2 regions of the Mesorhizobium sp. B2-4-2 genome follow, and region 2 is predicted to be linked to the other one. Evidence: predicted binding sites of a transcription regulator. Region 2 holds the regulator's gene; the other holds the start of a gene.
The links. The regulator LexA, encoded in region 2, represses DNA repair genes until DNA is damaged. The targets are predictions, from matches to a motif close to TGTTCNNNNTGTGTTCNG.

Region 1 (14,561 bases), on a different contig from region 2:
TGCCGAGGCCGACGCCGCCGAAATGCCACGCCTGCAGATCGCTGCGGCCGGCCGCGGCAAGATGGCTGAAAACAATGCTGGCCAGGAACACCATGACGAAGGCGCTGGCCAGGCCTGCAAGAAAGCGGATGACGAGAAAGGCGGCGATCGTATCCGACAAGCCCATCAGCGCGGCAAGCAAGGCGCTGGCGCCGAGGCCGGCCAGCATCAGCAGGCGCTCGCGTCCATGCGCCCAGCCGCCCGCCGCGGCGAAGGCGCCGGCGAGGTAGCCGAGATAATTGGCTGACGCGATCCAGCCCGCATCGGCCGCCGACAGATGGAGTTCTTCCATCATGCCGGGCAGGATCGGCGTATAGACGAAACGACCAATGCCCATGGCGACAGCCATGGCGATCATGCCGGCGAAAGCGAACCGCAGCGCTGTTGAGGTGGCGGATGTCATCGCGGTGCACAATAAGTGCGAAGACCGGCGACACAACGCGCTTGCGTTGGGCCAGGCGCCGGACCGTCAGCACCAATCAGCGGCAGCCCGCTTGCGCCGTCTCGTGGGCGGTGCGTCGCGCCGTCAGCCGGAACGGCATGTCGCCGAGCTCACGCTCCGACATGGCGTCGAGCACGGGATGCGCAAGCGGATCGGCCAGCCAGGCGACCATTTCGCAGCCGTCTGGCGGCTCGTGCACAGGGAATACTATCTTGAGCGACGATAACAGCCTCAACATGTCAGCCTCCGCAGGCCTGTCCCGTGAATAAAGTCTGCGCTTTCGGCATCACTTTCAATTGAGATTTCAGCCCCGCTGGTTTAGAAAAACTCAATGGCCATGCTCAACCGCGTCCACCTCAACGGCCTTCGCGCCGTGGAGACCGTCGCCCGTCTCGGCTCGCTCGCCGCGGCCGCCGGCGAACTCAACGTTTCGGCCAGCGCCGTCAGCCAGCAGATAAAGCGCGTGGAGCAGCAGCTCGGCCAGGCCGTGTTCGAGCGAACGGCCAAGGGGCTGGTCCTGACGGAATTCGGCGCCATGTTCGCGATGCGCCTCGGCGCGGGTTTCCGCGAGCTCACCCAGGCCGTGGCGCTGGCCGACGAGGCGCGACAATGCACGCTGGTGGTTTCCGTGGCGCCGGCATTCGCCTCGAAATGGCTGCTGCCGCGGCTGTCGCATCACTTCACCCGGCATCCCAACGTGCTGTTGCGCATCGACGCCTCGGTGCGGCTGGCCGACCTCGACCATTCCGATATCGATATCGCCATCCGGCTTGGCGACGGCACATGGCCGGCCAGCAAGGCGGAGTTGCTTTTGGCACAAGAGGTGTTCCCGGTCTGCGCGCCCTCGATAGCGAAGAAACTGAAATCGATCGAAGACCTTGCCCAGACCTGCGCGATTACCGACGAACGAGCGATGATCAACTGGGAAAGCTGGTTCGACGCCGCCGGTGTCGAACCAGTCACTTTCCTGAAGGGCGCTCGCTTCACCGATCCGATGCTTTGCCTGGAATCGGCGATTGCCGGCCATGGCGTGATGCTGGGCTGGCAGTTGCTCGCCGCCGACGCGCTGGCGGACGGGCGGCTCGTCGCGCCGTTCGGGATCCGCGCCCAGAGCGGGCTTGGCTATTGGCTGGTGACCTCCGCCGCCAAGGCCGAAAGCCGCAAGGTCCGGGATTTCAAGCTCTGGATCAGGGAAGAGATCGAGGCGACGATGGCGCGGTTCGGCTCCGCGAAGACGGGCACGAGCGATGCGATCACGGTGGAAAGCACCGTGGCGCCGGTCTATGTAGAGTCCGACATCAAACTACGGCAGGCAGGATCATGACCACACATTCGCGCGGCGTTTCCGCAACGATCGACCCGGTGAAGCTCGACAGGCTGGCCGAAGTCGCCATCAAAGTGGGGCTGCAATTGCAGCCCGGGCAGGACCTGGTGCTGACCTCCTCCATCGCCGCGCTGCCGCTGACCCGGCGCATCGTCGAGCATGCCTACAAGGCCGGCGCGGGGCTGGTGACGCCGATCTTCAACGATGACGAGATCACGCTGGCGCGCTTTCGTTATGGCGCGGACGCCGGCTTCGACCGCGCCGCCGGCTGGCTCTATGAAGGCATGGCCAAAGCCTTCTCCAACAATGCGGCGCGACTTGCCGTGCGCGGCGAAGATCCTTCGCTCCTGTCGGCGCAGGACCCGGCGAACGTGGCGCGCGCCAACAAGGCCAATTCGATGGCCTACCAGCCGGCGCTGGAAAAGATCACCGGCTTCGACATCAACTGGAACATCGTCGCCTATCCCGATCTCGCCTGGGCCAAGCAGGTCTTCCCCGATGATGCCGACGACGTTGCGGTGGCCAAGCTCGCCGACGCCATCTTTGCCGCCTCGCGGGTGGACGTGGAAGATCCGATCGGCAACTGGAAGGCGCACAATGCCGCCCTTCGCAGCCGCACCGAATGGCTCAACGGCCATGCTTTCCATGCGCTTCATTTCACCGGGCCGGGCACCGACCTGACGGTCGGGCTGGCCGACGGCCATGAGTGGATGGGCGGCGCCTCCACCGCCAAGAACGGCGTCACCTGCAATCCCAACATCCCGACCGAGGAGGTCTTCACCACGCCGCATGCGCGGCGGGTTGAAGGCCATGTTTCATCGACCAAGCCGCTCTCCTACCAGGGCACGCTGATCGACGAGATCTCGGTGCGTTTCGAGGGCGGCAGGATCGTCGAGGCGAAGGCTTCGAAGGGCGAGGACGTGCTGAAGAAAGTGCTGGACACCGACGAGGGCGCACGCCGGCTTGGCGAAGTGGCGCTGGTGCCGCATTCCTCGCCGATCTCGGCGAGCGGCCTGTTGTTCTTCAACACGCTGTTCGACGAAAACGCCGCCTGCCACATCGCGCTCGGCCAGTGCTATTCGAAGTGCTTCGTCGACGGCGCCTCGCTCAGCCAGGCCGAGATCGCGGAGCGCGGCGGCAACAAGAGCTTCATCCACATCGACTGGATGATCGGCTCGGACAAGATCGACATCGACGGCGTCGGCAGGGACGGCAGTCGCGTGCCGGTCATGCGCAAGGGCGAGTGGGCCTGACGAGAGCGCACGAAGGAGAGCGGATGGCCTTCGAGATCGCGGTCAAGCGGGTGTATGAACCACCCTCGTTCGATGACGGGCAGCGGGTCCTGGTCGATCGAGTCTGGCCACGTGGCGTCAGCAAGGAGCATGCCGCGCTGGCGCTATGGCTGAAGGACATCGCGCCGAGCACCGACTTGCGCAAGTGGTTCGGGCACGAGCCCGAACGATGGGCCGAGTTCCAGAAGCGGTATCGTGCCGAACTGGAAGGCAATGGCGAGGCCGTGGCGCAACTGCGCGCCCTGCTCCGCGACGGCAAGGTGACGCTGCTCTACGGCGCCCATGACGAGGCGCACAACAATGCCGTGGCACTGGCGGGGTATCTGAGAGGACAGTGACCTGTCCCTTAGTCATCCTCGGGCTTGACCCGAGGATCCATGCCGTGACGTCCGTCCGGAAATGCAACGGAGCAGAATCAGCACGGCTGCGACGCCCAAAAGTAACGGCATGGATCCTAGGGTCTGCGCCGCGTCGCTTCGCTCCTTGCTCCGCCCTAGGATGACGAATTGAGAGTGTACCGCGCCCTACTTCCCGACCACCGCCGCCTCATAAACATCCGGCTTGAACCCGACCAGGATGCGGTCGCCAACCTCGAGCACAGGCCGTTTGATCATCGTCGGCTTGGCCAGCATCAGTGCCTTGGCCTTCCTTTCATCCAGGCCCTGCTTATCCTTGTCCGGCAACTCGCGGAACGTGGTGCTGCCCTTATTGAGCAGCTTTTCCCAGCCGACCTTGCGGACCCAGCCATCCAGCCTGCCCGCCTCGATGCCTTCGGCCCGATAGTCGTGGAACCGGTAAGGCACGTCGTGGCCATCCAGCCAGACGCGGGCCTTCCTGATCGTGTCGCAGGTGGTGATGCCGTACATGGTGATCGTCAAAACAGGTGCCTTCCGGACTTCGAATCTGGCCGCAGATTAAGCAGCCCCGGCGCGCTTTGCCAGCGGCCCGGCAGAACCATCGAAGAGTAAGTTTCTTCAATGGCGGGCGCGCGGTCGCCGATCCGTGACGACGATGTGCATCAGGTCGGATAGCGGCCAGGACATGATCCTGGCCGCTCAGGATGCGGCGAAATGTGCCGACAGCCGAAAACCCGTCTCAATAATAGAAGCGCTCTTCGGCAATCTTGCCGTTCTTGACCGTGTACAGGCCAACCTCGTCCATGGTGACACGCTGGCCCGTGGCCTTGGGCGTTATGTCAAATGTAAAGCGCACGGCGAACTGGTCGCCGTTGACATAAGGGCCCTCGACCGAGCCGCCATGGACTTCGTTGTTTTCCTGCCACCACTGGCCTTTCTGCTTGACGGCGTCCTTGCCGCGGCAGACGGCCATCGGCCCCTCCATGGCCTCATAGCTGACGATGTCGTCGGCGTTGTATTTCTCGGCAGCACTTTCGTAGTCACCGCGCTTGAGAAGCTCCGTGAAATCCTTGGCAATTTCCGTGTTGGTCATGTGTTCCTCCTGTTCAGACGCATTGCAAATAGGGAAAGGTTGGCGGCCTGCCATCGTCGTGCCGTCTGGTAGCTGACATGCCATGTCAGGATGATGGACCGCGCGGACTATGCGAGGACGATTCCAGGCTCTCACATGGCGGGCAGTGCATCGTCCTGGCCGGTCAGCCGCCAACGTCCGGGTTGCTTGTAGGCGCCCTTCCCAATGAGACTGTGGATCAGCACAAAATCCCGGACAGTCCAGCCGATCGGATCGATCGACCGCTCGCGAATGCTGGGAACGCCCACTTCATCACGAAGCAATGTAACATGCGGTTCGATGGACCTGGTGAGAAAGGGTTTTAGCGGGCTGTCCGAGATCACCGCCGTGAGGTCACGCCAGAACTTCTGCAGCGGCGGATTGCCATCGCTGCCGCGCAGGACCAGTGCACCACCGCCAAAAGCCGACAGGCGATCGAACGAGACCTCGAAGGGCTTCGCAACGATCATCGATCCGATATGACAGGCGGCCTCTGCCAGCTCCTGCGGGTACTCCTCATGGTCGCCGAGCCCGACAAGCGAGATGTGGATGTGATTTTCCGGAACCAGCCAGCCTTGCAATCCGAACTCACGGTTCAAGGCAATGGCCTTTCGCGCGAGACGACCAGCAATCGCGCTGCCGACGAGGATGGCAAAGAACAGCCGGTGGAAATGCTTCCCGGCCTGTTCCCATCGGAAAAAGGCCTGGCCGTTCTTCGCGGTTCCGAATGCGGGTTGCCCACTCATACTGATCTCGTCCGCCAATTGACTCAGGTTGGGCATATTAGAACAAAACGAGAACAACCGCAAGCCGAAAAATGACGCAGGCGTTGGGGCTCCCGCACCGCCGCATGCATCCAACCCCTGAAGGAGTGCTTCCTTGCGGTACGCCAATCGCCGACGACGCCGGCAGATATGGCGCCTGGCTCACCACAAACGGGATAGACCTTTGACAGGAATCCGGTGAAAGTGCCGCGCCGAACCAGCGAGCCGCATTTTTGATGATCAGAGGACCGTACGCATGACAAACCCGATGCATCTGCCCGCCGAAGGCCTTTTTGTCGGGCGCGCCAGAAGCAGCGACGCCTCGCATCCCCTGGTGGTCACGGTGCGTGATGGCACCGTCTTCGACATCACGTCGAGCACGGCGCCGACCGTGCGCGATATCTGCGAGATGGCCGATCCGGCCGGTTATGTGCGCTCGGCCAAGGGCAAGCCGATCGGCTCGCTCGACGGCATCGCGGCCAACAGTTTCGAAGCCACGCGTGATCCGGCAAGGCCCTATCTCATCTCCCCCGTCGACCTGCAGGCGATCAAGGCCTCGGGCGTCACCTTCGTCGTCAGCCTTTTGGAACGCGTCATCGAGGAACAGGCGCGCGGTTCGGCGGAAAAGGCCGACGCCATCCGCGCCGACATTGCCGGGCTGATCGGCCACGATCTGTCCAAGCTCAAGCCCGGTTCGCCGGAAGCGATGGAGATCAAGGCCAAGCTCATCGCACGCGGCGCCTGGTCGCAATATCTGGAAGTGGGCATCGGCCCCGACGCCGAGATCTTCACCAAATGCCAGCCGATGGCCTCGGTCGGCTTCGGCGCCGATGTCGGCCTGCATCCCGTCTCGACCTGGAACAATCCGGAGCCGGAGATCGCCATGATCGCCGCCTCAAGCGGCAGGATCGTCGGCGCCACCATCGGCAACGACGTAAATCTGCGCGATGTCGAAGGGCGCTCCGCGCTGCTGCTCGGCAAGGCCAAGGACAACAACGCCTCCGCCTCGCTCGGCCCCTTCATCCGCCTGTTCGACGGCACGTTCTCCATCGACGACGTAAAGCGGGCCGTGGTCCGGCTGAAAGTGGAAGGTGAGGACGGGTTCTCGCTGGAGGGCGCGAGCTCGATGGCCGAGATCAGCCGCTCTCCCGAAGAGCTCGTAGCGGCTGCCATGGGCCCGCATCACCAGTACCCGGACGGCCTGGCGCTCTATCTCGGCACCATGTTCGTGCCTTCGAAGGACCGCGGCGAGAAGGGCAAGGGTTTCACCCATAAGGTCGGCGACATCGTCACCATCTCGTCGGAGAAATTCGGCGCGCTGGTCAACCGGGTGCGACTGTCGCCGGACTGCCCGCACTGGACCTACGGCGCCAGCCATCTGATGCGCGATCTTGCCAGGGCCGGCCTCCTCTAGCTCTGGGTTCGCCCGAGGGCGGTCAATCATCGCTCCGGCGACCCTCGAGGCCGGTATCGCCTGCCGCGAAAATCATCCGAACTGATGCAATCTGATGGGACCGCTGATGGCGCCCCGTCAGGCGCCGACTACGACTGACAGGCGGAGGCTTGCCATTTGTCGAAAAAGAGGATGCTCTGATCATCCAACACGGCGTTGGCGGGGAGGACGCGGTCTTGCCCGATCAAGAGGGCGGTTTCGAACTGATCAGTTTCAAACGGGAGGAAATCAAATGCTGACACGGCTAAGAGTGGTTCTATACGGCCTGCTGGTCGCGCTGACGGTCATTCCGGCGGCGGCGCAGGCCAAGACGTTCTACTGGATTTCACATGGCGGCCCGGCCGATCCGGTCTGGACCTACTTCCTTGCCGGCGCCAAGCAATGGGCCAAGGACACCGGCAATACCGTCAACACCTCGTTCCACAATGGCGACGTCGCCTCGCAGCAGGAGGCGGTGCGGGCCGCGATCTCGGCCAAGGCCGACGGCATCACCACCACCAGCCCCGATCCGGGCAGCCTTGTCGAGATCGTCAAGGAAGCCCGCGCGGCCAACATTCCGATCATCAATTTCAACACGCCCGATCCCAAGGCCAATTTCAACGCCTATGTCGGCGGCGACAATGTCACCTTCGGCAAGCACTGGGCGCAGTATCTGGTCGACAAGGGCCTGGTGAAGAAGGGCGACTTCGTCTGGATGCCTGTCGAGATTCCCGGCGCCACCTATGGCGTGCAGGAAGAGGAAGGCATCAAGAGCGTGTTCGAGCCGCTCGGCATCACCTATGAGGTGACCGAGGCGACGCTCGACCAGGCCGAGGTGATCAACCGCATGGTCGACTATCTCACCGCTAACAAGGCCAAGGTGAAGGCGATCATCGGCCTTGGCGACCTCGTCACCGGCTCGATCAAACGCGTGTTCGACCAGGTCGGCGTCAAGCCCGGCGAAATCCCCGTCGTCGGCTGGGGCAACTCGCTCGACACCACCCAGGAAGTGCTGAACGGCTACGTCAATGCCGGCCAGTGGCAGGACCCGCAGGCGACCAGCTATGTCGCGCTGTCGCTCGCCAACATGGCCGCAAGCGGCATTCCCCCGGGCTTCAACGTCATCACCGGCGCGCTCTATGAGAAAGACACCGCCGAGATCTACGACAAGATCCTGTCCGGCAAATAGCCCCTGATCTCCAGCGCCGCGCGTCCACCGGGCGTGCGGCGTCCCGCCCTTTCGCCTGGTATCGAGCCGTTTGATGCGGCCCGATGGTCCGGCCCATTCCAACCAGTCGCGGGTTACACGTGGAAAATCGTTCGCTTGTCCAAGGCCTGATCGCGCGGCCGGAATTCGGCCCCTTCGTGCTGCTCGTCGTCGAGATCGCCGTCTTCTGGGGTTTCAACCACGACTTCCTGTCACCCCAGAACATCTCCAACACGTTGGCCTTCACGGTCGAGCTCGGGCTGATCGCGCTGGCGATGACGTTGCTGATGACGTCGGGCGAATTCGACCTTTCCGTCGGCTCGCTGTTCGGCTTCTCGCCGGTGCTGATGTGGACGCTGTTCAACAGCGGCCTCACCTCGCTGGAGATGGGCTTCGTCCTCGCGCTGCTGGTCGCCGCCTTCATCGGCCTAGTCAATGGCTGGTTCGTCACGCAGCTCAAGATCCCGTCCTTTCTGGTCACGCTCGGCATGCTCCTGGTGGTGCGCGGCACCGCGCTGTTCGTCACCGACGGCTTTCCGCAGCGCACCTGGAGCGCCGAGGGCAGTTGGCTGGCGGAGGCGCTGGTCGGCGATTTCTTCATCGGCCCGTTCCGCATCTACATGTCGCTGTTCTGGTTCATCGCCGCGGCCATCGCGCTGGGCTATGTGCTGACGCAAAGCCGCACCGGCAACTGGATCCAGGCCGCCGGCGGCAACCCGAACGCTGCGAGGGCGCGCGGCGTCAATGTCAGCCGCGTCAAGATCGGCCTGTTCGTGCTGTCCTCGGTCATGGCCTCGCTTGCAGGCGTCATCTCCTCGCTGCGCACCTCGGCGGCCAACCCCAACAGCGGCACCGGCTACGAACTCGAGGTCATCGCCATGGTGGTGATCGGCGGCACGGCGCTGACGGGCGGGCGCGGCACCATCATCGGCACCGTGCTCGGCATCCTGATCCTGCGCGTCATGCGCAACGGCATCGTGCTGATCGGCGTGCCCGGCCTTGCCTACAACATCTTCATCGGCGCGATCATCCTTGGCATGATGGCGCTTCATTCATGGCTGGAACGCCGGCATCAGGCAGGGACGTGAACCATGGCCGAGCCACTGATCCGCATGCAGAACATCCGCAAGTCCTACGGGCGCGTGCAGGCGCTGGTGGACGCCAATTTCCATGTCAACGAGCGCGAGATCGTCGGCCTGCTCGGCGACAATGGCGCCGGCAAGTCGACGCTGATCAAAGTGCTGTCGGGCGCGGTGCCGCTGACCAGCGGCGACATCTTCATCCGCGGCAAGAAGGTGAACCTGCGCAACACCAGCGACGCCATCGCCAACGGCATAGAGACCATCTACCAGGATTCGGCGCTGGTCACCCAACTGTCGATCGCCCGCAATTTGTTCCTCGGGCGCGAGCCGATCAAGCCGCCGCGCTTCCTCAACCGCATGGACCAGGAGGCGATGAACACGGTCGCCCGCGACCTGCTCAAGCAGGTCGGCATTTCCAAGAACATTCCGCCGACCACGCCGATCGGCTCGCTCTCCGGCGGCGAGCGCCAGGCGGTGGCGATCGCGCGCGCCATGCATTTCGACAGCGATCTCATCATCCTCGACGAACCGACCAACAATCTTGGCGTCGCCGAAACCCAGGGCGTGCTGAGCTTCGTGCGCAGCGCGCGCGATTCCGGCCATTCCTGCATCTTCATCGCGCACAACATCCACCATGTCTTCCAGGTGGTGGACCGCATCGTCGTCATGCGGCGCGGCAAGGTGGTGGCCGGGGACATCGACCCCAAGACGACCAGCGTGGCGGAGGTTGAACGCGTCATCACCGGCATGTCGGACAAGGAGATCCGCGACGCCATCGCCGATGGCAAGGGATCGCATTGAGGACGAGCGCAACATCCCTGCGAAACAGCAGAATGGGCGTCCGGGCGATGGGCGCGATCGGCGCCGCTCAAATCGCCCGTCTGGCGTGCCATCGCATCGGCAATAGGGTTGCGGCATGAAAGCCACCGTCTCTGACATCGCCAGGAACTGCGAACTGTCGACGGCGACGGTCGACAGGGTGCTCAACAACCGGAAGGGGGTCAGCGCGGCCAACCGGCAGCGCGTCATGGAGGCCGCCAAGCAGCTCGGCTATCTGCCGGTCGCCGATCAGGTAACGCTCCCCTCGCGGCCGGCCAATCTGGAATTCTTCCTGCCGATCGGCAGCAACGCCTTCATGCAGGATTTGGCCAGGCATATCGAGGATTATGCCTCGCGCCTGCCGCTCGTTGCCTCGTGCCGGATCCACAACCTCGCCGGAATCTCGCCGAACGCTTTGCAGACCGCCGTCGAAAACCTGTCGCTGAAAGCCAACGGCGTCGGCGTCATCGCCGTCGATCATCCCAGGACGCGCAACATCCTGCGCGACATCGTCGAGGCCGGCATTCGCCTGGTGACGCTGGTGTCCGATATTCCGGCCGCACCACGCTCGGCCTATGTCGGCATAGACAACCGGGTGGCGGGACGGACCGCCGCACTCCTGATGGGGCGCTTCCTCGGCGGCCGCGAGGGCCAGTTGGCGATGGTGGTCGGCTCGCGCTCCTATCGCGGCCATGAGGAACGTGAGATGGGTTTCCGCTCCGTGCTCGGCGAGGAGTTCCCCAACCTGAGCGTCAGCAGCGCCGTCGAGATCAACGACGAGACCGGTGCCAGCTATGCCGAAACCATGAAGGCGCTGCGCAACGAGCCGGAACTGCTCGGCATCTATTGCATTGGAGCCGGACGCTCCGGCGTTGCCAAGGCCATCCGGGAGGCCAGGCCCAACCGCAAGCCGGTATTCATCTGTCACGACCTGACGAGGGAAACGCGCGGCTATCTCGTCGACGATCTCGCCGACGTCGTCATCGACCAGAATGCCAGGCTGATCGCCGAGCAATCGGTCATCCGCCTGCTTGGCTCGATCGCATCATCGGCGCCCTACCTGACGCGGAAATTCATCGAGCCGCGGCTGATCTTCCGGGAAAACGTCCCGGTGCAGTGACGCGGGCCGCGAGGCCTTCCGGTCACGTCGCGAGCGATACGGCGAATCTGCACAGCTGCTATGCACGATTCACGATTGCCGAATCATTGGGCAACTCATAGCTTTTGGTTGTCGGCCATCTACTCCTCCCAGATGCGATGCCGGCGCTGAGTGGGGTGCACCTCCTCCCGCACCACATTCGAAATCGAGCCCGCTGCCACCTCCTCCCGGCAGCGGGCTTTTTTATTGCATGCCGGACATTTCCGGGAACGGCAGGGAATCCACGCAACATCAAAGCCACGGCAAACCGGAAGCGCACGCGCTGTCCGGCGCCAATGAGCCTTGCCGATGGATCAGCCCGCGGCGGCTCCGCCCCTGAAGGACTGGATCAACCCTTCCGCCATGCGCACCAATTGCGCGCTGGGACCTTCGGTGCCAACGGTCTGCACGCTCACGCGCGCGCCTTCGCACAGCAGCGAAAGCGTATCGGCCAGAAGTTCGGCCTGGCCGATGCCGGCGCCCCGGCAGAGCGCCACCAAGCGCTCGCGCTGGGCTTCCTTGAGTTCCTTGATCACGCGCCTGGCCGGATGGTCGGGTTCAGTCAGCTCAACCGCGGCGTTGGCCATGTCGCAGCCCCGGCAATCGGCCGTAAGCATCTCGGCCGCCTTGCGAACCCAGGCATGCAGTTGCGCGAGCTTGTCGCCCGGGTGCTCGGCTTCGAATGCGTCCCACATCGCGCCGGCCTTTGATGCGGTGGCGCGCAGGCATTCGATGATCAGATCGTCCTTGGATTCGAAATGACGGTAGAGCGTCATCTTGTTCGTGCCGGCAGCCTCGGTGATGGCGTCGACGCCGACGCCCTTGATGCCGTGCTTGTGGAACATGTCGCGCGCCGTCTCCAGGATCCGATCCCGGGGACGAGGACGCTCCACGACGCCGTCTGTCATCATTGATCTCCTTTCGTTTCCAAAAATCCCTCGGCCACCTCTTGACTAGGGTGTTACCGGTCTGTAACTTCCAGAATGTTACTTACTGGTAACACCTATGGCGTCCGCCGTCAATAACAAGACCGTGATCTGGTCCGGCCAGATCGGGGCGGGCGAAAAATTGCATTTCATGCGGCTCCGGCCGGTGAAGAGATGAAAAACGGTTCGCGAGCATGGGCTGCGAATCGACAGACAAGGAGCCGGCCAATGCCACAGCGCCGCGATCTTACCATAGATGAAGCCGTCCGGGATCCAATGATCCGGCTGGTCATGAAAGCCGACGGGGTCGATCCGCGCGCTTTCGAAACAATGCTGCGCACGCTTGCCGGTTCGCAGCGCGGCGAGGTGCCGTTGCTCCGTTCGTCGGAAGAGTTCGGACGCGGCCAGAGGCTGTCCAGGGTTGCCACTGCGTTCGGCAGGGCAAGAGCAGCCGGAGAGGCGTGCGTGTCGTGGTAAACTTCTTCATTCACCGCCCGATCTTCGCCTCGGCGATCGCCATCATCATGGTGCTCGCCGGGACGATTTGTTATTTCCTGCTGCCCGTCTCGCAGTTTCCCGACATCACACCGCCGCAGGTCGTGGTCAGCGCCCACTATCCTGGAGCCAGCGCGCAGGTGGTCGCCGACACGGTGACGACGCCGCTGGAGCAGCAGATCAACGGCGTGCAAGGCATGACCTATATGTCGTCGACCAGCTCCAATGATGGTTCCTCGACGATCACCATCACCTTCGATGTCGGCTACTCCCTGAGCACCGCCGCCGTCGACGTCCAGAACCGCGTCTCGCAGGCTGCCTCGTCGCTTCCGGCGATCGTCAATCAGGGCGGCGTGACGATCAAGAAGCAGAATCCGAACTTTGTCCTCATCGTCAACCTCACTTCGCCCGACGGCTCCGTCGATCCGGTGGCGCTGTCGAACCTTGCCTATCTGCAAGTGGTCGACCCGCTGAAGCGGCTGCCCGGTGTCGGTGACGTGCAGATCTTCGGCGAGCGGCGCTATTCGATGCGCGTCTGGCTCGATCCGGACAAGCTCGCCAATCTCGGCATCACCGCCGTCGACGTCCAGAACGCCATTGCCGAGCAGAACGTCCAGGTGGCCGCCGGCAAGATCGGCCAGTCTCCGGCGCCTGCCGGCACCGCTTTCGAGATGCAGGTCAATGCCGTCGGCCGGTTGAGCGATCCCAAGGAGTTCGGCGACATCGTCGTGCGCGCCAACACCACCACCGGTTCGCTGGTGCGGCTGCGCGACGTCGCCCGCATCGAGCTCGGCGCCCTGCAATATTCGTCGTCGGCCTTCTTCGGCAAGGACCCGACCGTGGTGCTCGCCGTCTACCAGATGCCCGGCTCCAACGCGCTCGATCTGCAGCAGCGCGTCAAGGACAAGATGCAGGAGCTGTCCGCCCGCTTCCCCAAGGGCGTCAGCTATGCCATGCACTACGACACGACGCGCTTCGTCTCGGCCTCCATGCATGACGTGCTGATCACGCTCGGCGAGGCTCTGGTCCTCGTCGTCGCCGTGGTTTTCATCTTCCTGCAAAGCTGGCGCACCACAATCATTCCGACGATCGCCATCCCGGTGTCGCTGGTAGCGACGCTCGTCGTCATGGAGATGATGGGCTTCTCGCTCAACATGCTCTCCCTGCTCGGCATGGTGCTGGCGATCGGCCTTGTCGTCGACGACGCCATCGTGGTGGTCGAGAATGTCGAACGACAGCTCGAGGCCGGGCTGAAACCGTTGGCGGCTACCAAGGCCGCCATGGCCGAGGTCACCGGTCCGATCATCGCCACCACAGCCGTGCTGATGGCCGTCTTCGTGCCGGTCGCCTTCATCCCCGGCGTTTCGGGACGGCTCTACAACCAGTTCGCGCTGACGGTGGCGATCTCGGTCGGCATTTCCGCCTTCAATTCGCTGACGCTGAGCCCGGCGCTGAGCGCCGCCTTCCTGCGCCATCGCCAAGGCACGCAGTTCGTGCTGTTCCGCTGGTTCAATACGGGCTTTGACAGGCTGTCGCATGCCTATGCCAATGGCGTGCGCATCCTCATCCGTTTGCGCTGGATCATGCTCGGCCTGTTCGCGGCCGGGCTGGTCGCCACCTATTTCGTCTGGGCAAAGCTTCCCTCGACCTTCCTTCCGGTCGAGGACCAGGGCTATTTCTTCGTCGTCATCCAATTGCCCGACGGCGCTTCGCTGGAACGCACCGACGCTGTGGCGCAGAAGGCGCGCGACATCCTGCAGGCGACGCCCGGCGTCGACATCGTCGGCTCGATCAGCGGCCTGAACTTCCTGACCAGCGCGGCGCAGTCGAATTCCGCGGTCGAATTCGCCATCCTGAAGCCGTGGGAAGAGCGTGGCCCCGACCAGAGCGCCTCCAAGCTCGTCGCCGACGTGCGCGGCAAGCTGATGCAGATCCCGGAGGCGTTCGCGCTCTCCTTCGATCCGCCCTCGATCCCGGGTATCGGCACCACGGGCGGCTTCGAATTCGTCGTCGAGGACCTTACCGGCCGCGGCAGCACCGCGCTCAACGACGCGACGCAAGCCGTGATCGCCGAGGCGCGCAAGCAGCCGGAAATCAACCCTCAGCAGCTTTTCTCGCCATTCTCGACCTCGAC
Region 2 (14,561 bases):
CCTGTCCTTCGACGAGGCGCGCGAGGCCTTCGACATCATCATGTCGGGCGATGCTACGCCCGGCCAGATCGGCGGCTTCCTGATGGCGTTGCGTGTGCGCGGCGAGACGGTGGACGAGATTTCGGGCGCCGTCGCCACCATGCGCGCCAAGATGCTTCGCGTCGACGCACCTGTCGGCGCCATCGACATCGTTGGCACCGGCGGCGACAATTCGCACTCCGTCAACATCTCGACGGCATCCGCTTTCGTCATCGCCGCCAGCGGGGTTCCGGTCGCCAAGCATGGCAATCGCGGGTTGTCTTCGCTGACCGGTGCGGCCGACGTCCTGACCGCGCTCGGCGTCAAGATCGACCTCACGCCGCAGGCCATCGGCCGCTGCATCCACGAGGCTGGTGTCGGCTTCATGTTCGCGCCGGCACATCACCCGGCGATGAAGCATGTCGGCCCGACCCGCGTGGAGCTCGGCACCAGGACCATCTTCAACTTGCTCGGTCCGCTCTCCAACCCGGCCGACGTGCGCCGGCAGATGGTCGGCGTATTCATGCCGGAATGGATCATACCGGTGGCCCAGACGCTGAAGGCGCTGGGCACCGAGCATGCCTGGGTCGTTCATGGTGACGGCTACGACGAGATCACCACCACGGGTGAAACGCATGTCGCCGAACTGATCGGCGGCGAGATCCGCACCTTCACCTTGACGCCCGAAGCGGTTGGCCTGACCCGTCACACCAAGGAAGAACTGCGCGGCGGCGACGCTGCCTACAACGCCGAGGCGTTGCGCGCTATGCTGGGTGGCGCCGTGGGCGCTTTTCGCGACACCGTGCTGATGAACGCCGGCGGCGGCTTGGTGGTGGCGGGCAAGGCGACGACGCTCGCCGACGGCATGGCGACGGCGGTGCAAGCCATCGACAGCGGCCGGGCGCTGCAGGTGCTCGACCGGCTGGTCGAGATTTCGAACGGTTAGACAGATGTCGGACATCCTGCGCAAGATCGAGGCCTACAAGCGCGACGAGATCGCGACGGCCAAGGCGCGCGTGCCGCTGGCCGAGATCAAGGCGCGGGCGAAAGACACTGACGCGCCGCGCGGCTTTCTCACGGCGCTTGAGGCGAAGCGCAGATCCGGCGGCTTCGCTCTGATTGCCGAGATCAAGAAGGCAAGCCCGTCCAAGGGCTTGATCCGCGCCGACTTCGATCCGCCAGCGCTCGCGCGGGCCTATGCAAAGGGCGGCGCCGCCTGTCTTTCGGTGCTGACCGACGCACCGTCTTTCCAGGGCGCGCCGGAATTTCTCACCAGGGCAAGAGCCGCCGTCACCCTGCCCGCGCTGCGCAAGGATTTTCTGTTCGATCCTTATCAGGTCCATGAAGCTCGCGCCTGGGGGGCGGACGCCATCCTGATCATCATGGCCAGCGTAGATGATGATTTGGCGAGCGAGCTTGAAGCGACGGCATTCGAACTCGGCATGGATGCGCTGATCGAGGTCCACGACGAGGCCGAGACGGAGCGCGCACTGAAGCTGTCGTCGCAATTAATCGGCATCAACAACCGTAATCTGCGGACATTCGAGACCCGTCTCGAAACCTCGGAACGACTGCGGGCGATGATTCCGGGCGGTTACTTGCTGGTCAGCGAAAGCGGCATCTTCTCTCATGACGACTGCCTCAGATTGCAGAAGAGCGACATCGGCACCTTCCTGGTCGGCGAAAGTTTGATGCGCCAGCAGGATGTGACCGCGGCAACGCGCGCGCTGCTCACCGGCAAGGCAGCGGCCGAGGCCGTCTGACGATGACGGCCGCCCTCACCCATCTCGGCCCGCAGGGCCAGGCCAACATGGTCGATGTTGGCGGCAAGGACGAAACGACGCGCACCGCTGTCGCCGAGGGTTTCGTCTCGATGCGGCCCGAGACGCTGAAGATGATCCTGGCCGGCAATGCCAAGAAAGGCGATGTGCTGGGCACCGCGCGCATAGCCGGCATCATGGCAGCGAAGAAGACGCATGAGCTGATCCCGCTCTGCCATCCGCTGCTCTTGACCAAGGTCTCCGTCGACATTGAGCCCGATCCTGCCCTGCCCGGACTGAAGATCATTGCGCTGGCGCGCGTCACCGGCAAGACCGGCGTCGAGATGGAAGCGCTCACCGCGGCTTCGGTTGCCTGCCTGACCATTTACGACATGGCCAAGGCGGTCGACCGTGCCATGGTCATCACCGGCATCCGGTTGGTCGAAAAGACCGGCGGCAAGTCGGGCGACTACAAAGCCGCTGGCGAGGATGGGGCGGTCGCCTGATGGCGCTGCTTCCGGTCGCAGCAGCGCTCGAACGCCTGCTGGAGGGTGCTGCGCCGCTTGCGAGCGAAAGCGTTTCGCTCCTCGAGGCCGTGGATCGCGTTCTCGCGGAACCGGTGGTGGCGTTGCGCACCCAACCGCCCTTCAACGCCTCTGCCATGGACGGATACGCGGTCCGCGCTGTCGATGTCGCGTCCGTGCCGTCCCGGCTTTCGGTGATGGGCGTGGCGGCGGCCGGGCGCGGCTTTGACGGCGCCGTCGGCAAGGCGCAGGCCGTGCGCATCTTCACCGGTGCTCCGCTGCCGCAAGGCGCAGACACCATCGTCATCCAGGAAAACGTTCGTGACCTCGGCGGCGGCAGCATCGAGGTGGTCGAACCGACGGCCGAGGGGCGCAACATCCGCCGCTTCGGGCTCGATTTCTCCGAGGGCGACATCCTGCTGGAAAAAGGCCGCGTGCTCGATCCGGCAGCACTGTCGCTTGTCGCCTCGGCCAACCATCCCCGGGTGGGCGTCGTAAAGCGGCCGCTGGTTGCCATCATCGCCACCGGCGACGAGCTGCTGCCGCCCGGCAGCGAACTCGGCCCCGACCAGATCATTTCGTCAAACGCCTATGGCGTCGCCGCCGCCGCGCAATCGGTCGGCGCGCATGCGCTTGATCTCGGCATTGCCGCTGATCGCGAGGAAGCCATCGCGGCGCTGGTCAGGAAAGCGGTCGCGGCCGGCGCTGATGTCGTCGTCACGCTTGGCGGCGCCTCGGTCGGCGACCACGATCTGATCCATGACGTGCTGACCGGCGAAGGCATGACGCTCGGTTTCTGGAAGATCGCCATGCGTCCCGGCAAGCCGCTGATGTTCGGCCGCCTCGGCGACATCAGGTGCATCGGCCTGCCCGGCAATCCGGTGGCGAGCCTCGTCTGCTCGCAACTGTTCCTGAAACCGCTCCTGGCACGCCTCGGCGGCCGCGATTTCCGGCAAGATATTCGTCAGGCAAGGCTGGGCGCCGCCATGCAGGCCAATGATCTGCGCCAGGACTATGTGCGGGCGGTGGTCAGGCAAGAGGCCGGCATGCTGGTGGCAACCCCTTTCAGCATCCAGGATTCCTCGATGCTGAGGATACTGGCCGACGCCAACGGACTGATCGTGCGCGAACCGTCTGCGTCCGCCGCGGCTGTAGGAAATGCCTGCAGCGTTATAATGCTGAGGTGAAGTTTCGCCGTTTTTCTACTCCGCAAGCAAAGTTCGTGTCAGCGGATGGACCGGATCAGCCAGGCCTTCGACAATGTCGTAATGATGTCGGTCCGGCTCGACCACCGCGCTCGTGACGGCACCAAGCCCTGTCCAGATATTGGCCAGCAAGGCGTTCTGGCGCAAGAACTCGGACCGCTCGCCGCCTCCGGCCCAGCACGTGACGCGAGCGCCATCCATGGGCCGCAGCAGCGCCGGGCTTTCCGTCAGCGCCTCGGCTTCATCGATTTTCAGCGCCGCGTTCATGCCGGTGCGCATAAGCGGACGCAGGTCATGCAGGCCCGAAATCGAAACGACGTGGCGTACGCGCCTTGCCACGCCGGCCGCCAGGGGCGTTGATGTCGTCGCCATGCGGCTGGCGAGATGGCCGCCGGCCGAATGCCCGGTCAGCATAAGCGGTCCCCCGACCATCGCCGCCGCCTTGCCGATCGCCGCGCCGATCTCGTGGGAGATGCCGGCGATGCGTATGGCGGGGCAGAGCGTATAGGACGGCATCGCCACGGCAAAGCCGCTGTCAACCGAGCCCTTGGCGAGATGCGACCAGCTATCCTTGTCGGACTCCAGCCAGTAGCCGCCATGGATGAACACGACGAGCCCCTTGGGTGCCCCGGCGGGAAGGAAGAGATCGAGCCGGTTGCGCGGCCTGTCGCCATAGGCGATGTCGAGCTGAGCCCTGCCCTTTGCCGCAAGCGCATCGCGAAATGCCTGCGCCGGTTCGACCCATGCAGCTGGCCAGCGATCGCTGCCGGCGATGTTGGCGCCGTTGGCGTAGGCATTGTCCCAATCGGCAATGCGATGTTCGAGCATCGGCACCCTCCCCCGGACGGCATCGTTTCAGCCGATAGCAATGGCGATCGACAGCGGCAACGTCAATGCTCCGGGGGGCAAAACATTTTAGGCTTGAAACAAATTTCGACTGGTGCGATCCTGTGCCTTGTTCAGCGATGGGCGTGAGGCAGACAGGGGCAGCCGAAAATGCTTGGGCCATCAGCGCATATCGACACGTTCACGCGCGATAACCTGCCGCCGCCGGATCAATGGCCGGACTTCCTGCTCGACGGCTTCGACTATCCCGAACGGCTCAATGCCGGCGTCGAACTGACCGACAGGCTGGTCGAGAAAGGGTTGGGCGACCACACCGCGCTGATCGGCAACGGCCGCCGCCGCACCTACAAGGAATTATCCGACTGGACGAACAGGCTGGCGCATGCGCTGGTCGAGAATTACGGCGTCAAGCCAGGCAACCGGGTGCTGATCCGCTCGGCCAACAACCCCGCAATGGTGGCCTGCTGGCTGGCCGCCACCAAGGTCGGCGCCGTCGTGGTCAACACGATGCCGATGCTGCGCGCCGGCGAACTCGCCAAGATCGTCGACAAGGCCGAAATCACCACAGCGCTGTGCGACACCAGGCTGATGGACGAGATGACCGCCTGCGCCAAGGACAGCGCGTTCCTCAAGCAGGTCATCGGCTTCGACGGCACCGCCAACCACGACGCCGAACTCGATCGCGCCGCCCTCGACAAGCCCGTGACGTTTACCGCGGTGCAGACCGGGCGTGACGACGTCGCCCTGCTCGGCTTCACCTCAGGCACGACAGGCGTGCCGAAGGCGACGATGCATTTTCACCGCGACCTCCTGATCATCGCCGACGCCTACGCCCGCGAGATCCTGCAGGTGACGCCTGACGACATCTTCGTCGGCTCGCCGCCCCTGGCCTTCACCTTTGGCCTTGGCGGGCTCGCCATCTTCCCGCTGCGTTTCGGCGCCGCGGCGACGCTGCTGGAACAGGCAACGCCGCCCAACATGGTCCACATCATCGAAACCTACAAAGCGACGATCTCCTTCACCGCGCCCACCGCCTATCGCGCAATGCTCAAGGCCATGGACGAAGGGGCCGATTTATCGTCGCTGCGCGTCGCCGTTTCGGCCGGCGAAACCTTGCCGGCGCCGGTGTTCGAGGAATGGACTGAGAAAACCGGAAAGCCGATCCTTGACGGCATCGGCGCCACGGAAATGCTGCATATTTTCATCTCCAACCGCTTCGATGACATGAAGCCTGCCTCCACCGGCAAGGCCGTTGGCGGCTATCAGGCGCGCGTCGTCGACGACGAAATGCGCGAAGTGCCGCGCGGCACCGCGGGCAGGCTCGCGGTGCGGGGACCGACCGGCTGCCGCTACATGGCCGATGCCAGGCAGAGCGACTATGTCCGCGACGGGTGGAACCTCACCGGCGACACGTTCTGGCAGGACGAGGACGGTTTTTTCCACTTCGCAGCGCGCTCCGACGACATGATCGTCAGTGCCGGCTACAACATCGCCGGCCCAGAGGTCGAAGCGGCGCTGCTGGCGCATGCCGATGTCGCCGAATGCGCGGTGGTGGGCGCCGAGGATGCCGAGCGCGGCCAGATCGTCGAGGCTCATGTGGTGCTCGTGCAAGGCGTGGCGCCAGACGCAATGACCGTCAAGCGTCTGCAGGATCACGTCAAGGCCACGATCGCGCCCTACAAATATCCGCGCTCGGTAAAATTCATCGCCGCTTTGCCCAAGACGCAGACCGGCAAGATCCAGCGCTTCCGGCTGCGCGCGGAGAAGATCAATTGAGCAAGCCCTACGACCCGTCCGCCGAGGGCGCGGAAATGTCGTTCAAGGAGCGCATGTCCTACAGCGACTATCTGCATCTGGAAAAGGTGCTCGAGGCGCAGGAGCCGCTTTCGTCAGCCCATGACGAGATGCTGTTCATCATCCAGCACCAGACATCGGAACTCTGGATGAAGCTCGCGCTGCACGAAATCGGCGCCGCAATCCGCTCCATCCGCGCCGACCGTCTCGAACCGAGCTTCAAGATGCTTTCGCGCGTCGCCCGCATCTTCGAGCAGCTCAACAATGCCTGGGACGTGCTGCGCACGATGACGCCCAGCGAATACACCGAGTTCCGCGACGCGCTTGGCCAGTCCTCGGGCTTCCAGTCGTGGCAGTACCGTGCCATCGAGTTCATGGCCGGCAACCGCAATCTCGCAATGCTCGGACCGCACAAGCACCGGCCGGACCTCAGCGAGAAACTGGAGGCGATCCTGGCGCAACCGTCGCTCTACGACGAGGCGCTGCTGCTGCTCGCCCGTAACGGCTTCGACATCGGTGCCGACGCAAGGCGTACGGACTGGCGCGAAACGCGGACCGAGAACGAAGAGGTCCTTGTCGCCTGGCAGATCATCTACCGCGACCCGCAGCGCTACTGGATGTTCTACGAACTCGCCGAGAAGCTGGTCGATTTCGAGGATTATTTCCGCCGTTGGCGCTTCAACCACGTCACCACGGTCGAGCGCATCATCGGTATGAAGCGCGGCACCGGCGGCACATCGGGCGCGTCCTACCTGAAGAAGATGCTGGAGGTGGAGTTGTTCCCGGAGCTGTGGAAGGTCCGCACCCGGCTCTGACGTAGCTTTGCCGACTGCATATCGTTATCCCGAACCCACTGCGCTTTTCTGAGCGACAGGCTCTTAAGTCACCGCCGCCTTGACGGCGAAACGCGCCTCCTGCCACGCGTCCGTGCGCAAAATGTCTTCCAGCACCTCGACAGCCTGCCAGACATCGACATAGCCGACATAAAGCGGCGTAAAGCCGAAGCGAATCGTGGATGGCGCGCGGAAATCGCCGATCACGCCGCGCTCGATCAAGGCCCGCATCACCTGATAGCCATGCGGGTGGAGGAACGAAACCTGGCTGCCGCGCTCATTGCCATCGCGCGGGCTTTCGAGTTCGAGGCCGTAGGCGCCGCATTTTGCCTCGACCAGTTGGATGAACAGATCGGTCAACGCCATGCTCTTCCTGCGCACCTCTGCCATGTCGACGTCGTTCCAGACATCGAGCGCCCCTTTGAGCGCGCGCATCGACAGCACAGGCTGCGTGCCGCAGAGAAACCGGCGGATGCCTGTGCCGGCAGCAAAACCCTGTTCGAAGGCGAATGGCCGCGCATGGCCCCACCAGCCGCTGAGCGGCTGGCGGACATCGCCATGGTGGCGCTCGGCCGCGTAGATGAAGGCCGGGGCACCCGGGCCGCCATTGAGATATTTGTAGGTGCAGCCAACGGCGAAATCGGCATTCGAACGGTCGAGCTCGACGGGCAAGGCGCCGGCGGTATGGCAGAGATCCCAGACAATCAGCGCGCCGGCATCATGTGCCGTCCGCGTCAGCGCGGCCATGTCGCGTAACTGCCCGGATTTGTAGTTGACGTGGTTGACCAGGATGACCGCGACCCGCTCGTCGATCAGTTCTTCTATGGTCGGCGCATCGACACCCTCGAGCCGCAGCACCGTGCCCGGCCGCGTCGAGGCAACGCCTTCGGCCATATAGAGATCGGTCGGAAAGCTGTCCCCCTCGGCGATGATGACTGACCTGTCCGGCCGCATCCCGAGTGCCGCATGCAGCACCTTGTAGATGTTGATCGAGGTGGTATCGCAGACCACCGTCTGGCCGGCGGCGGCCCCGATCAGGCGCCCGAGTTGGTCGCCGAGTTCGACCGGCATGTCGAACCAGCCGGCGGTGTTCCAGGCGCGGATGAGATCCTGCGCCCACTCCTGCGTGGCGGCCTTCTGCAGCTCGCCGAACACGGCTGGCGAAGCGGCGCCCAGCGAATTGCCGTCGAGATAGATCACCCCCTGGGGCAAGGTGAAGCGGTCACGCATGGCACGCAGCGGATCCGCGGTGTCCATTGCCTCGATCGCTGCGAGATCGGGAATTTTGCTCATGGTCGCGATGTTCCTCGGTGAGAAGAGCGCCCTGGAAACGGGCCGGCTGTTTTGCCGCCCGGGCAAGGGCTGGCCGCATAGAGGCGCAAGAACAGGGTGAACGCCCGGTTCGATCTTTGCTCGATTTCCGCCCGAGGCAGTTCCTCGAGCACCCCAACGATCCGGCGAACCTGGAGATCGCCGATCAAAAGACTGATGTAGATGTCGGCGGCTTCGGCAGGATCGTCACAGGCGATCGGGCCGGCCCGACTTGCGGTTCGAAGCAGGTCGCCAACAAGCGGCATTATGGTATTGCGGCCGAATTGCGCGATCGATTGGCCAAGCGTGCCTGTATCGTTGACGTCGCCGGCCGCGGCGCGATTGAGCGCCACCGCCTTGTCGCCCGTCACGAGGGTCAGCAGGACTGGCCCGAGCAAGTTCAGGGTTTCGAGCGGATCGCGCGCCTGGTGAAGGGCGTCCTCCAGCAGCTTCCTTGCCTCTCCCGCATTGGCTTCGATCAAGGATCGAAACAGGGTCTGCTTGTTGCCGTACCAGTTGTAGAGGGTTTCGTTCGAGGCCGATGCCCGCTTGGCGATAGCAAGCAGGGAGGCGCTCTTGTAGCCGGCTTCCCGGAGCACCGCATAGGCGGCCTCCTCTATCCGTTCGCGTCGCGCGGCCTGCTTCGGCGTGGTCATTGGTGTTCCTCTTCGAAAACCGTACATTATTATACGGTTTCGTCAAGCGAACGAACGAACGCAGCCCGTCGCGACCAGTGGTGGTGTCTGGCCGTTTTCCGGCGGAAGTTGGCATTTTGGTTTCGTTTCGTTCACGAGCCGCAGGGGTTTCTAATCCGCCCAAACGCACCCCGCACCTGCCGGTCACCCAGCTTGCAGGCTTGTGCCAAGAGTGGAGACCGGTCGGGCCACAGGCCATTAACCAAAATAGTTTCAAAGGGCCTGGGAGCGCATTGACGACGGACCGCGCTGGCAGGATGCTGGCTGCGGGAGGGCATTTCGTTTCCGTCGCCTTAACAAATTCATTAAACTTTAAATGGTTGCGGAACACAACTGGAACAGATAGTGTTTGTTCTGGGTTTGTTTTCTGATTCTGGTTCCAGACCCTTCGTGCAATGCCTTTGGGGGCCGCCATGCTCACGCGCAAGCAACATGAACTCTTGATGTTCATCCATGAACGGCTGAAGGAAAGCGGCATTCCGCCGTCCTTCGACGAGATGAAGGAAGCGCTGGACCTCGCCTCCAAGTCGGGAATTCATCGGCTGATCACGGCGTTGGAGGAGCGCGGCTTCATTCGCCGCCTGCCCAACCGGGCGCGCGCGCTGGAGGTGCTGCGCCTGCCGGACTCGATCGCGCCGGGTCTTAACGCGGCAAAGAAGTTCTCCCCGAGCGTCATCCAGGGCAGCCTCGGACAGGGCAGCAGCCCTAGCCGGCAGATCAAGCCGGCGACGTCTTCGCGTCTGCCCGCTGCCGGCAATGACGACGACGCGGTTTCAGCGGTGTCGATCCCGGTCATGGGTCGCATCGCAGCGGGTGTGCCGATCGACGCCATCCAGCATCAGACGCATTCCATTTCAGTGCCGCCTGACATGATCATGGGCGGCGAACACTATGCGCTGGAGGTCAAGGGCGATTCGATGATCGAGGCCGGCATTTTCGACGGCGACACGGTCATCATCCGCAATGCCGACACCGCAAGTCCCGGCGAGATCATCGTGGCCCTGGTGGACGAGGAGGAAGCAACGCTGAAGCGCTTCCGCCGAAAGGGTGCTTCGATTGCGCTCGAGGCTGCCAATCCGGCCTATGAAACACGTATTTTCGGACCGGACAGGGTCAAGGTGCAAGGCAAGCTGGTCGGCCTGATCAGGCGCTACTGAGCGGGGTCGGCGGTGGGCTTTTCGGGTTTACGGTAAGGCGGCAGTCCCCTTGCCTCGCGTGAGAATTTCCGCTGTTCGTGCCAAGGCCGATATGGCCTGTCGACGGCAAAGCTGACCCGTGCCGGTGCCGTCGCCGATTGCTGGTCGAAGAAGACGGCGGCACTTCCCTTACGAGCGAGCTGCCGCTTGGTGATGACGAGAACCAGCGGATTGTGGCAGGGATCGTAGCCCGCGGGGTCGTTGATGACGATCAGATCCGCATAGGAGCAGGCCCTCCAGGCGTCCTTGCGATCCTCCACCTGCGCGATGATCGCCCCCGAGGTATGCCGGGCCATGCACAGGCCCGTGAAGCAATAGAAAGGCGCTCCCGCCGGAAGTTGCGCGGGATCGAAGATGTCGAACTGTCGGTCTCCGCTGTCGAACAGTTCCGGCGCAACGATGGTTTCGGACTTCAGCGCGCGTTTCCAATTATCGACGGTGAATTCGTTCGGGCGCGCCCGGTTGATCGCGAGCTCGCCGCCGCCGATCGGCAACGCCACCAGGCGGGCATCCTCCGAAATCAGCACGTCCGGCGTGCGCGTGTCCGAGACGGTCAACAGGCCGGCGAGCGCGAAGGGAAGTGCCGCCAGCCGCAGCCATGTCGTGGCCATCGTCGCGATGACCAGGGCGATCGCCACCAGAAGGACGGATTGCTGCGAAATCAACCCGACCGCGTCGACCGGCGAGCGTTGCGAGATCCATCCTGATATGGCGATCATCGCGGTCAGTCCCTTGCCCATCAGATAAAGGGATGGTCCATCGAACCCGAACGGCATCAGCAGCGCGCTGGCAACCGCAAGGAACATCACGACAGAAACGATCGGCATGACGGCAAGATTGGCGAACAGGCTGAGCGGCGACACGCGCTGGAAATGCCAGATGGCGAAAAGCGCCGTGGCGCTTCCCGCGATAATCGAGGTCATCGCCAGCCCACCTGTCGCCAGCAGCAATTTTCGCGTCAGCAGGCCAGGCAAGGTCCGTTGCGGCGGCGGGGTCCGCGCTTTGTCGGCTTTGCGATCCGACCAGCCGGCATAGGCGCCGACCAGGGCCGCGGTGGCGGCGAACGACATCTGGAAGCTCGGCCCTACCACCTCGTGCGGCGACACCACGATGACGGCGATCGCCGAAATAGCCAGATTGCGCATGGTGAGTGCCGCCCGATCGAACAGAACGGCGATCAGCATCACCGCCAGCATGATGAAGCTGCGTTCGGCGGCGACAACGACGCCCGAAATGACGAGGTAGGCGGCGATCGAGAAAAGTGCCGCCGCGGCCGCGTATTTCTTGACCGGCCGGCGGGAGGAAAAATTCGGGAACAGCGCGAAGCCGCCACGCAGCAGACCCATGACCGTGCCGGCGACCAGCGCCATGTGCAGCCCGGAAATTGAGATGATGTGGTAGATGCCGGTGCGTCGCATCGCTTCATTGATCTCGTCGGGAATCCCGGCGCGCACACCCACGATCAGCGCCGCGGCGATCTCGCCCTCGGCACCGCCGATGCTGCCCCTGATATGGTCGGCAATGCTTTCGCGAGCACTCTCGATGGCGGCTGAAAGGGCGGCCCACAGCGGCCTGTCATCGGCTGAGACGATTTTGGGGTTGCCGAGAAAGAAGCCGCTGGCGCCTATGCCGGCGAAGTAGCTGTCGAAGGAAAAGTCGTAGCTGTCCGGCCGCACCGGTCCGGTCGGCGGCAACAGCCTGGCATAGCCGGTCACGAGCGAACCGGCCGTCACTTCAGCCGGCACCTTGCGTGCCGAAAGGCGAACGCGCTCCGGCGCGTAGAGTAGTTTCGGCCGCGCGGTCGATGTCACATCGATGGTCAGCCGGATGCGCCCGGTCTCCATCTGGTCGACCGAAACGACGCGGCCGGTGATTTGCGTGGAGATTTCCGAGCCCAGCATCCGCGTTCCCGCTCGCCACGTCTCGACTTTGCCGGCGAGCATGCCGAGCGCGCACAACAGCGCCGCCATGAAGCACAGATGCGTTTTCGGCCATGAGCGTGAAACGAGCGCGCACAGCGACATCAGGATCGCGACCGCGACAGGCTTGGCAAAGCCCGGCTCCGCCGCCAGCGAAAAATAGGCGATCGATCCGCATGCCAGGAACACCGGCACGAGCAGGAAGGCTATGCCCCGATCGAGTTCGAGCTCGGACGCTCTGGCCACGCCGTTGCGCAGACGAGGCCATGAAGCACGGCCGAACTCACGGCGCAGACGCACGGCCGCGCCGGCTGCGGGAATGCCGGGCGGCGTGGAAACATCCGCCGGCGGCGACTTGCCCGGCTGCTGTAGGGGCGACAACGCCAGCGGCAATGAGGCGGGCGCGGGCGTGGCAAAAAAAGAGCGTTCGCTGACGCCGGCAACGACGTCCTCGCCTTCCTCCGCGCCCCTGCCCGCTCCAGCCATCGGGTCTGCCCCTTGCGCCCTCGACACCCTATGCTACATGAACGCGCGACGCGCGAAAGTGCGTGTGATCCGCACCCCGCTCCAGACGTTTCCCGAGAGTTGTATGTCCGACAAGGTTGTCACCCGTTTTGCCCCCTCGCCCACCGGCTACCTGCACATCGGCGGCGCGCGTACGGCGCTCTTCAACTGGCTCTACGCCAAGCACACCGGCGGTACGATGCTGCTGCGCATCGAGGACACCGACCGCGAGCGCTCCACCGATGCGGCGACAGCAGCCATTCTCGAAGGACTGACTTGGCTCGGCCTCACCTGGGACGGCGACGCCGTCTCGCAGTTCGAGCGCGCGCCGCGCCATCGCGAGGTGGCCGAGGAGCTGGTGCGCATGGGCAAGGCTTACTACAGCTACGAGACCCCTGCCGAGCTTGAGGCAATGCGCGACGCGGCGCGGGCCAAGGGCCTGCCGCCGCGCTATGACGGAAGCTGGCGTGACCGCGACCCTTCGCAGGCGCCTCCTGGCGTCAAGGGCGCGATCCGCATCAAGGCGCCGACCAAAGGCGAGACGGTGGTGCATGACCGTGTCCAGGGCGACGTGCGCTTTCCCAACAAGGATCTGGACGACTTCATCATCCTGCGCTCGGACGGCAATCCGACCTACATGCATGCCGTCGTCGTTGACGACCACGACATGGGCGTCACCCACATCATCCGTGGCGACGACCACCTGACCAATGCCGCCCGCCAGACCGTGATCTACAACGCCATGGGCTGGGATGTGCCTTCAATGTCGCACATACCGCTGATCCACGGCGCCGACGGCGCCAAGCTGTCGAAGCGGCACGGCGCGCTGGGCGTGGAGGCCTACCGCGCCATGGGCTACCTGCCCGAAGCGCTGCTGAACTATCTGGCTCGGCTCGGCTGGAGCCACGGCGACGATGAGATCATGTCGATCCAGGACATGATCGCATGGTTCGACATCGGCGATGTGAACAAGGGCGCCGCCCGCTTCGATTTCGCCAAGCTGGAGGCGCTGAACGGCGTCCATATGCGCCGCATGGGCGATGCCGAGCTGTTCGATATCTTCATTGCCACCTTGCCCTATCTCGAGGGCGGCCCGGCGATGGCCGCACGCCTCGACGACAAGAACAGGGCGCAGTTGCTGGCAGCGCTGCCGGGCCTGAAGGAGCGCGCCAAGACGCTGGTCGAACTTGTCGACGGCGCCGCCTTCCTGTTAGCCGCGCGGCCACTGCCGATCGACGAAAAGGCAGCCCTGCTGCTCAATGACGAGGCGCGCAAGATTTTGCGTGGCGCTCGCGACGCCCTCGAGGCGGTTTCAGGCGACTGGACGGCGGCCTCGACTGAAGCCGCGATCCGGGACTATGCGACGGCCGGCGGCCACAAGCTCGGCGCCGTCGCCCAGCCCTTGCGCGCCGCCTTGACCGGCAAGAGCACCTCGCCCGGCGTGTTCGACGTTCTCGCCGTGCTTGGTCGCGAGGAGAGCCTGGCGCGCATCGCGGATCAAATCGATTAGGAGCAATCTGGCCCAAGAAGATTGGCATTGAAAGGCGCGTTTCGCAGTGCAACATTGAGCCTTGGCCCAATCTGGCACGCACTTCCTAAAATGCGGTCGCGAATACGCGCATTCGGTGACTTCGACGTGTCGCTTTGCAGAATTTGCCTTTGCCGGCATCAGGAAACAAGAAGGAGTTTGCAATGACCGAAGCTGCGACAAGACGGGAACTGGGCGGCAAGACCCAGGAAGCCACGGCAAAGCTGGAATTCGCCGGCAAGACGCACGAATTCAAGGTGCGAAGTGGTTCAGTCGGGCCTGACGTCATCGACATCGCCACGCTGTACAGCACCACCGGCGCCTTCACCTACGATCCCGGCTTCACCTCGACGGCGAGCTGCGAGTCCGAGATCACGTTCATCGATGGCGACGCCGGCATTCTCCTGCATCGCGGCTATCCGATCGAC

Region 1: FJ942_RS01700 (2'-5' RNA ligase family protein) is a predicted target of LexA. The motif match lies at 5,349-5,366, and genes of this name have one in related genera.

What each region holds. Positions count from the first base shown of each region.
Region 1 is NZ_VFVM01000001.1:350,058-364,618, reverse strand. Features, by position in the region: gene FJ942_RS01735 (YbfB/YjiJ family MFS transporter) at 1-442, opposite strand, end outside; gene FJ942_RS01730 (hypothetical protein) at 519-719, opposite strand; gene FJ942_RS01725 (LysR substrate-binding domain-containing protein) at 813-1,805, shown strand; gene FJ942_RS01720 (aminopeptidase) at 1,802-3,058, shown strand; gene FJ942_RS01715 (DUF488 domain-containing protein) at 3,082-3,435, shown strand; gene FJ942_RS01710 (ArsC family reductase) at 3,622-3,975, opposite strand; gene FJ942_RS01705 (nuclear transport factor 2 family protein) at 4,193-4,546, opposite strand; gene FJ942_RS01700 (2'-5' RNA ligase family protein) at 4,678-5,310, opposite strand; gene FJ942_RS01695 (fumarylacetoacetate hydrolase family protein) at 5,585-6,742, shown strand; gene FJ942_RS01690 (substrate-binding domain-containing protein) at 7,014-7,949, shown strand; gene FJ942_RS01685 (ABC transporter permease) at 8,069-9,055, shown strand; gene FJ942_RS01680 (ATP-binding cassette domain-containing protein) at 9,059-9,850, shown strand; gene FJ942_RS01675 (LacI family DNA-binding transcriptional regulator) at 9,966-10,988, shown strand; gene FJ942_RS01665 (TetR/AcrR family transcriptional regulator) at 11,321-11,914, opposite strand; gene FJ942_RS01660 (hypothetical protein) at 12,161-12,409, shown strand; gene FJ942_RS01655 (multidrug efflux RND transporter permease subunit) at 12,403-14,561, shown strand, end outside.
Region 2 is NZ_VFVM01000009.1:163,003-177,563, forward strand. Features, by position in the region: gene trpD (anthranilate phosphoribosyltransferase) at 1-964, shown strand, start outside; gene trpC (indole-3-glycerol phosphate synthase TrpC) at 969-1,781, shown strand; gene moaC (cyclic pyranopterin monophosphate synthase MoaC) at 1,784-2,284, shown strand; gene glp (gephyrin-like molybdotransferase Glp) at 2,284-3,489, shown strand; gene FJ942_RS20705 (alpha/beta hydrolase) at 3,505-4,335, opposite strand; gene FJ942_RS20710 (AMP-binding protein) at 4,504-6,129, shown strand; gene kynA (tryptophan 2,3-dioxygenase) at 6,126-6,962, shown strand; gene kynU (kynureninase) at 7,026-8,273, opposite strand; gene FJ942_RS20725 (TetR/AcrR family transcriptional regulator C-terminal domain-containing protein) at 8,270-8,947, opposite strand; gene lexA (transcriptional repressor LexA) at 9,400-10,143, shown strand; gene FJ942_RS20735 (ComEC/Rec2 family competence protein) at 10,137-12,587, opposite strand; gene gltX (glutamate--tRNA ligase) at 12,691-14,115, shown strand; gene gltA (citrate synthase) at 14,298-14,561, shown strand, end outside.